DNA from 2 places in the Lentzea sp. CA-135723 genome. Region 1 is predicted to be linked to the other one. Evidence: riboswitches for the same ligand, from Rfam matches in the RefSeq annotation. Region 1 holds a riboswitch; the other holds the start of a gene.
The links. A riboswitch is a leader RNA that binds a small molecule or an ion and turns the genes downstream of it on or off. The one in region 1 is predicted to bind cobalamin.

Region 1 (3,976 bases):
CGCCGTCCACCAGGCGCACGGACGGGCGCGTCACCTGGAAGTCGTAGTAGTCGTCCGGGTCGATCTCGGCGAGCGGGGTGGCGTCCCAGGTGAGTTGGAGGTGCTCGATCGCGGTGCTGGCGGCGTCGCCTGCGTCGTTCCAGCCTTCGAACGCACAGACCATGATCGGAGCCGTGAGCGGGATGCGCGGGTTCGAGGGGGTCGGGGATTCCTGGGACGGATCGTTCACGGCGCCAGACTACGGGTTCCGCGAGTCAACTCAGCGCAGGCTTGGCCCATGGGTGACCGCGGAGCGTCGCCGTTGCCGGAAGCCCAGCTCAGCCGCGTTGTCATCGCTGACAGCGGACAGCCGATCGCCGATCACGCGGACGAGCTGCCCGGCGGGAACGCGTATCGTGAGCACCTGGAAGTCCACGGACTGGGGGCCGGCTCACCGAAGCGCCGGCGCGTCGACGGACTCCCGGTGCCCGGCCGCGCCGGGGTCCCGCCGTCCGAGGAACTTCCACTCCACCCGGAACAGTCCACCGACGCCTTCGTGGCGCACCATCCGGAGGCGAAGTACTTCGATGTCTGACCTGCGCGCGGTCCTGTGGGACATGGACGGGACGCTGCTGGACTCCGAGAAGCTGTGGGACATCCCGCTCTACGAGTACGCGGAGAAGCTCGGCGGCACGCTGTCGCTGGAGACCCGCGAACGCATGGTCGGCACCAACGTGCCCACGACGATGCGCCTGCTCTTCGCCGACGTCGGCATCGAGCCGACGGACGCCGACCTCGTGGACGGCGGCGCGTGGATCCTGCGCCGCACCGAGGAGGTCTTCCGCGCCGGGCTGCCGTGGCGGCCGGGCGCCCAGGAGGCGTTGCGCGCGGTGCGCGCGTCGGGCGTGCCGATGGCGTTGGTGACGTCGACCGAACGCCCGCTGACCGAGGTCGCGCTGGACACGATCGGCCGCGACCTGTTCGACGTGACGGTGTGCGGCGACGAGGTCGACGGCCTCAACAAGCCGTTGCCGGAGCCGTACCTGAAGGCGGCGCGGCTGCTGGGCGTGGACGCGGCGCGCTGCGTGGCGATCGAGGACTCGCCGACCGGGGTGGCGGCGGCGGTCGCGGCCGGCTGCACCGTGCTGGTGGTGCCGTGCGACGTCGAGGTGCCGGAGGGGGAGCGGCGGATCTTCCGCGAGTCCCTGGTGGGCGTGGACGTCGAGGTGCTGCGGGCTCTCCAGGGCTGAACGCGGGCGGGGTGGCCGAACGGGCGGCCACCCCGGCACCGTCAGGCGACAGCGGCTTTCTGCGCGGCCTTGGCCTTGCGCGTGGCCGGGTCGATCAGCAGGCCGAACACCACGCCGATGCCGACGTAGAGCGTGGCCAGCTGGGCGAGCGAGCTGAGGCGGAACTGCCACAGCACGTTCACCGGCATGTCCGCGGGGATCGTGTCCGGCGGGGCGGGGAACGCGAGCAGCACCACGGCCGTGGCCGCGGCGACCGCGAGCAGCACCGCCGTCGTGCGTACAGGCTGGGACTGCGCGCGCAGCTGCTCGGCGAGCCAGCTCGCACCCCACACGATCAGCAGACCGGCGACCACCACGCCGAGGTAGAGCGCGGTGCGGTAGTTCACCGTCTCCGGGTCGCCGACGGCGGGCGGGTTGGCCGGGTACTTGATCCACGGCAGCAGCGCCACGGCACCGAAGACCGCGGCACCGAACGCGAAGCTGCGGCTGAACGGCGTGCGGTCGGTGAACCAGCGCTTCGACAGCGCGTAGGCCGTGGCGAACACCAGGCCGACCGCGATGCCGACGATCACCACGCCGAGCATGCCGCCCACGACCTGGGCGCCGCGGCTGACGAGCTCCTCCTCGCCGCCGTGGGAGTGGCCGGCCTCTTCGCCGGCGGGTGCGCGAGCCTCCTCGACCGCGAGCGCGGCCCGGATCGGGATCTCGGTCACCAGCAGCTGCACGAGCGCGGACGCGACACCGGCGATGCCGCCGGCCGCGATGCCGCGCAGTGCGATGGACTTGTACGTCGTCGTCATCTGCGTGGATCTAGTGGCAGGGGACGCCGAGGGCGTGCCGGCCGTCGTGGAAGAACTCGTGCAGCAACTCGGAACCCGCGCCGAGCGCGAGACCGTTCTCCTGCAGGACCAGGTACGTGACGATCAGGCCGAGCAGTGCGGCGGCGAACGCCCACTTCGGCACCTGGACGGCGGACAGATTTGCTGCGGGGCTCGTCATGACGGGCTCCTCCATACCTCGTGGAAGGTCAACTCTCCTAGCGGCGCCGCAGCCGGTCTCCTGACTCCCGGATCAACGCTGCCCCCGCGTCTTCCCAGTCCCGGCGGGGACCAGTGACGTGCTCGGCGGGGATCGCTTCCCGGTCACAGTGGCGAGGACCGCGCCGGATTCACACCGGCTTCCCGTCACTGCGGCGCGTGCACCGTAAGTTGAGCCGGCTCTCAAGCACAACCGGCCATAAGAGTTGTTGCGTTCCTCACTTCACGAGTGGGCAGTCGCCACACTTCCCACCTGCGGCAACGCGGTAGTAGAGACAACACGACCGGCGCCGGAACCCGAGCTCGCCGGGAAAGGCCAGAAATTCTCCCGCCTGTTCGAACGGCGGTGCGCTCATGAGCCGTTCGCCGCGTTCTTCCGCTTCCTCCGCGGTGAGCAGGCCGGCGCGCACGACCATTTTCAGCGCGCCCGCGACGTTCGACATCGCATTGCCCCACAGCAACCCGCTCGCCACCGGCGTCACCGCCTGGATCGCCTCGACGACCGGTGCGAGTGCCTCGGCGGCGGGCGGCCCCAGCCGGGGCAGGTCGATGCGGACGCTCAGGCCGTTCGCCGGGTGGTGCTGCCACCAGAGGTTCTCCGGCCGGACGTCGACCGGCAGGTTCGCCGCCGTGAGCGGGCTGAGCAACCGGGCCGTGTAACTGAGGAAGAAGAGACTCGCCGCGACCCTGGGCTCCTCGGCGCGGTAGCGGTCCGCGATGGCGTCGATGGTGGTCTGGAGCGCGGGGCCTTCGAGCAACGCCGTTCCCGGCAGCCACGACTCGTCCGGACGGCCCACGTCGAGGGCGAAGAACGGGTTGATCCCGCGCACCCGGCGCAGTGCTTCGAGTACCTCGGCGAACTCAGACACGGAAGTTCACGCTACTGGGTGTCCATGCAGGACAGATCCGTCCACGGCCTGGGACAGATGCGACCGCGGTGTGGACGGGCGTGCGCGGGATGGGAGGATGTCGTGCCGTGAAGACCTTCGATTCCCTGTTCGCTGAGCTGACCGAACGAGCCGCCACCAAGCCGGAGGGTTCCGGCACCGTCGCAGCGCTTGAGGCCGGGGTCCATGCGCAGGGCAAGAAGGTCCTGGAGGAGGCGGGCGAGGTCTGGATCGCCGCCGAGTACGAGTCCGACGAGAAGCTCTCCGAAGAGATCTCGCAGCTGCTCTACCGCCTCCAGGTGCTCATGCTGGGCCGTGGGCTCACCCTCGAAGACGTCTACAAGTACCTCTGAAAGAGACTTCCACATGCTGCGCGTAGCAGTCCCGAACAAGGGCGCGCTCGCTGAACGCGCCTCCGCCATGCTCACCGAGGCCGGCTACCGGCAGCGGCACGAGCCGCGTGACCTGACCGTCCTCGACAACAACAACGACGTCGAGTTCTTCTTCCTGCGCCCCAAGGACATCGCGATCTACGTGGCGTCCGGTGACCTCGACCTCGGCATCACCGGCCGGGACCTGGCCGCCGACTCCGGCGCCGACGACAACGGCTCCTCGGTCGAGGAGCTGCTGGCGCTGGGCTTCGGGTCGTCGACCTTCCGGTACGCGGGGCCTCGCGGCACCGACTGGAAGGTCTCCGACCTGGAGGGCAAGCGCCTCGCCACGGCGTACCCGAAGCTCGTGGGCCGCGACCTCAAGGCCCGCGGCATCACCGCGAAGGTGATCCGCCTCGACGGCGCGGTGGAGATCTCGATCCAGCTCGGCG
Region 2 (3,976 bases), 1.6 Mb from region 1:
CTCCAGCCACCGGAGTTCCTTCTCGGGCCTCGGAATCGGCGGTGGGAGCGGTTCGCCCCGCAGCAGGTGCCCGACGCGGTCGGTCGTCTTGAGCAGCGCCGGTTCCTGGTGCGGCGCCTGCCAGATCGTGAGCTCGTAGTGCTCCTCGTCCTCGTCCCTGCCGTTCGCGCAGACCCTGGCGCGGAACTCTCCCGGCCACGGCGCGGTGTGCCCGTGACCGAGCTTCGCGTCTCCGTCGACCGCGGTGTAGCTGATCTCGACGACCTCGTCCCAGTCCTCCAGGTCCTGCGGCTCCGGCGGTTGCATCAGCGCCCGCACCGACACGTCGACCACGCCCTCCTCGATGCCGGTGCGCACGGCGAACCCGGTCTCGACGGGCGTGGCGAGCCCGGTGGCGCTGAAGTCCGTCGCCTCGCAGGGTTCCTCGGCGAGCACGAACTGGTGGTTCGACACGGTCGCCTTGGTGGGCCAGGACATCCCGATGTACTCACGGCGCCGCTTCTCCAGCAACGCACGGGTGTACGCGTCCGGCATCGGCACGTCCGGGATGATCTCGGCGGTCGCCGCGATGCCGAACCCGATGGCCGCCACCGGGTCCTTCGCGAACGGGGTGCCGACGGCGTTGAGGATCGCCCGCGCCACCACCACGGCCGTGGCCAGGTGGGCCCGGCCGCGCTGGACGACGATCTGTTCCTCGTCGCCGGTGAGGCCGCTCTGGTCGGGCACGGCCGCGCGCACGTGCCGGATGACCAGGTCACTGATGCCGTGGTGCAGCGCCAGCACGAGCCTCGTCGGCGAGGACAGAGCGCTCTGCCCCTCGATGGTCAGGAAGCCGAAGGCGCCGTCGTGCGGTGGTGCAAGGCCGGCGATCGTGTCGGCGGGCGCGACCAGGTCGAGCTTCGCGACCGCGAGTTCCAGCGCGCCCAGCAGCCGTTCGGCGGGCAGGCTCGGGAACCGTTCCAGCGCCTGCTGCACGACCGTGGCACCGGGATGGCCGACGTGCTCGGGTCTGCGGGTGGTGTAGCGGCCGATGAGCGCGGCCGGGTCGGCTGGAATCAAGGTCTCCAGCGACGGCACGGCGTCTTCGATCAGTTTCTGAAAGTCCCCCATGCCCACGATTGTGGTGGTGCGGTGATCAATGGTCCAGCTCACAGCCATTTGACTACGTCTGATCCCTCCCGCACGATCCATGGTTGACAACAGCATCCGCACGCCGCGGGGGAAGCCGGTGCAACTCCGGCACTGACCCGCAACGGTGATAGTCCGACTGCCCGTGGCGTGTGGTGGCTCCAAGGACCCGTCGAGGACAGCGGGCTAGGGGAGGCGCAGTGATCAGGAGATCGGCGTTGGCCGCCGTGGTGGCGGCAGCGCTCGTGGTGACACCGCAGGCGCGGGCGGCGGAGACGCCGTCGGCCGGCACGTGGCTGGCCGCTCAGTTCGTCGGCGGTTCCCACCTGCTCAAGGGGCCTGACCTCGTCGATCCAGGGCTGACCGCGGACGGCGTGTACGCGCTGGCGGCCGCCGGGGTGGGCAGGTCGACGGCCGCGCAGGCGGCGGCGTGGCTCGGGGAGCCCGACCAGATGCTCGCGCTGGTCGGCGACGGTGACGCGGAGTCGTACGTCGGCGGGCTGGTGAAGCTCGCGCTGGTGGCGCAGACGCTCGGCACCGATCCGCACTCCTTCGCGGGCGTCGACCTGCTGGAGCGGCTCGGGCCGTTGCAGGAGGAGTCCGGGCGATTCCGCGACAGGACCGATCCCGAGTGGGACCAGACCAACGCGTTCACGCAGGCGTTGGCGATCATCGTGCTGAAGCGGGCCGGCGAGTCGTTCGAGAAGCCGTTGGCGTACCAGGTCTCCACGCAGTGCCCGGACGGCGGGTTCCCGATCGCGTTCGGGCAGGCGACCTGCAAGTCCGATGTGGACGGTACGGCGATGGTGCTCCAGGCGTTGCTGGCGGCGGGGGAGAAGTCGGCGGCGCCCAAAGCGCTGACGTGGCTCGTCGGGCAGCAGCAGGCCGACGGTGGCTTTCCGGCGGCGACGGCGGGGTCCAACGCCAACAGCACGGGCCTCGCGGTCGGCGCGCTCGTCGCGGGTGAACGCGGTGCCGCCGCGGACAAGGCCGTCGCGTACCTGAAGTCGTTGCAGGTCGGGTGTTCCGGGCCGGACGCGCAACGCGGTGGCGTCGCCTACGACGCGGCCGGGTTCGAGCTGTACCCGGCGATCCGGGCGACCACGCAGGCGATGCTGGGTCTCGCGCGGGTCAGCCTCGCGGACGTGTCGGCGGCGTCCGCCACGCCCGGCGTCCCCGCGATCGACTGCGCTGTCACGCCTCCTTCGTCTTCGGCGCCGCCGGTCTCCCCGGTGCCTGCTCCGGCCGGGCCCGAGGCGCCGGTGGATCCGCCGCTCGCCGTCACCGGGCCCGACCAGGCCGTGCCGCTGACGCTGTTCGGTTCGTTCGCCGTGCTCGCCGGTGCCGCCCTGCTGTTCGTCTCCCGTCGTCGGAAGGTTGGTGCGTGATGCGCCGCATGCTTGCTGTCCTCGCCCTGCTCGCGAGCACGTTAGTCGTCGCGTCCCCGGCCTCCGCCGCCCCGTGCGCGGGCGTCAAGGTCGTGGTGGACTTCGCCGCCCTGGGTGGTGGCGCCCAGACGGGCTGCGCCGCAGGCGACCCGGCGACCGGCCTCGCCGCGCTGACCGGCGCGGGCTTCACCTACTCGTTCGTGCCGCGCCAGCCCGGCTTCGTGTGCCGGATCAACTCGCTGCCGAATCCGTGCACCGCGCCCACGACCAGCGCGTACTGGTCGTACTGGCACGCCACCCCCGGCGACAGCTGGACCTACAGCACCTCGGGCGCCGGCAGCTACGACCCGGCTCCCGGCACGGTCGAGGGCTGGGCGTTCGGCGCCGGCACCGCCCCGAGCACCGCCCCGTGAAACGGTTCTTCCTCGCGCTGGCACTGGTAGCGGCGTTCGCACCGGTGCCGGCGCACGCGGCGGGCTGCGACGGCGTGACCGTCGTCGTGGACTACCGGGGGCTGGGCGGCGGCGTGCAGCAGGGCTGCGCGCCAGGCAGCCCGTCGTCCGGCATCGCCGCACTGACCGCGGCCGGCTTCGGCTACACCTACGCGCAACGGCAGCAGGGTTTCGTCTGCCGCATCAACGGAAAGCCGGGCACGGACTCCGACAAGTGCGTCAACACCCCGCCCGCCACGGCCTACTGGTCGTACTGGCACGCACCGGCCGGCGGCTCGTGGACCTACAGCAACCAGGGGGCGGCGACCTACGTCCCGGCGCGCGGCACCGTGCAGGGGTGGGCGTTCGGAGCCGGCGAACAACCCGGCATCGCCCCGCCGGCCGCACCGGCGCCACCCCCGCCTCCACCACCGGTGCAACAGCCTCCCGCACAACAACCGCCTGCGCAGCAACCGCCGGCGGTGACCACGACCACCGCGCCTTCCACGACAACGTCCGCGACGGCGCCGCCTTCGTCGGTCGCGTCGTCTTCGGCAGCGGTGACAGGGGAGTCGTCGACGTCGGTCGCGGTGGAGACCGTGCGGCCGGTGGAGGAGAAGGCCCTGGAGGAGAAGTCGGGCCTCGGCTGGTCGTGGACGCTGCTGGGTGTGCTGGTGATCGCCGCGCTCGCCGGGGTGGGGCTGGTCGTGGCGCGGCGTCGGCGCGCGGTGGAAGAGGAATGAGGCTGCTGCCCGGCGCGCGGTGGCGGCGTGAGGCTGCTGCCCGTGCGCGGTCGCGATGGTGCGTGGTGAGCGTGGCGTGAGGCTGCACTCCGGCGCCTGGTGGTTGTGGGCCCTCGGCCTCGCCACCGCCGCCAGCCGCACCACCAACCCCTTGCTGCTGGGCCTGGTCCTGGCCGTGGCGGGCGTGGTCGTCGTGACGTGCCGCGCCAACACGCCGTGGGCCGGCACCTACGGCGTGTTCCTCAAGTTCGGCCTGCTGATCATCGGCATCAGGGTGCTCGTGCAC

Region 2: another riboswitch for cobalamin. It lies ahead of ACQEU1_RS20260 (LPXTG cell wall anchor domain-containing protein); the one in region 1 lies ahead of ACQEU1_RS12090 (CbtB domain-containing protein).

What each region holds. Positions count from the first base shown of each region.
Region 1 covers NZ_JBNJMK010000001.1:2,866,499-2,870,474, reverse strand. Annotated here, with positions in the region: gene ACQEU1_RS12110 (PAC2 family protein) at 1-229, opposite strand, end outside; partial or broken gene ACQEU1_RS12105 (hypothetical protein) at 344-574, shown strand; gene ACQEU1_RS12100 (HAD family hydrolase) at 567-1,229, shown strand; gene ACQEU1_RS12095 (CbtA family protein) at 1,271-2,029, opposite strand; gene ACQEU1_RS12090 (CbtB domain-containing protein) at 2,040-2,228, opposite strand; cobalamin riboswitch at 2,262-2,436, opposite strand; gene ACQEU1_RS12085 ((2Fe-2S)-binding protein) at 2,485-3,135, opposite strand; gene ACQEU1_RS12080 (phosphoribosyl-ATP diphosphatase) at 3,243-3,506, shown strand; gene hisG (ATP phosphoribosyltransferase) at 3,520-3,976, shown strand, end outside.
Region 2 covers NZ_JBNJMK010000001.1:4,508,644-4,512,619, reverse strand. Annotated here, with positions in the region: gene ACQEU1_RS20265 (DUF6461 domain-containing protein) at 1-1,110, opposite strand, end outside; adenosylcobalamin-variant (AdoCbl-variant) riboswitch at 1,210-1,281, shown strand; gene ACQEU1_RS20260 (LPXTG cell wall anchor domain-containing protein) at 1,329-2,516, shown strand; gene ACQEU1_RS20255 (hypothetical protein) at 2,516-2,929, shown strand; gene ACQEU1_RS20250 (hypothetical protein) at 2,926-3,690, shown strand; gene ACQEU1_RS20245 (CbiQ family ECF transporter T component) at 3,767-3,976, shown strand, end outside.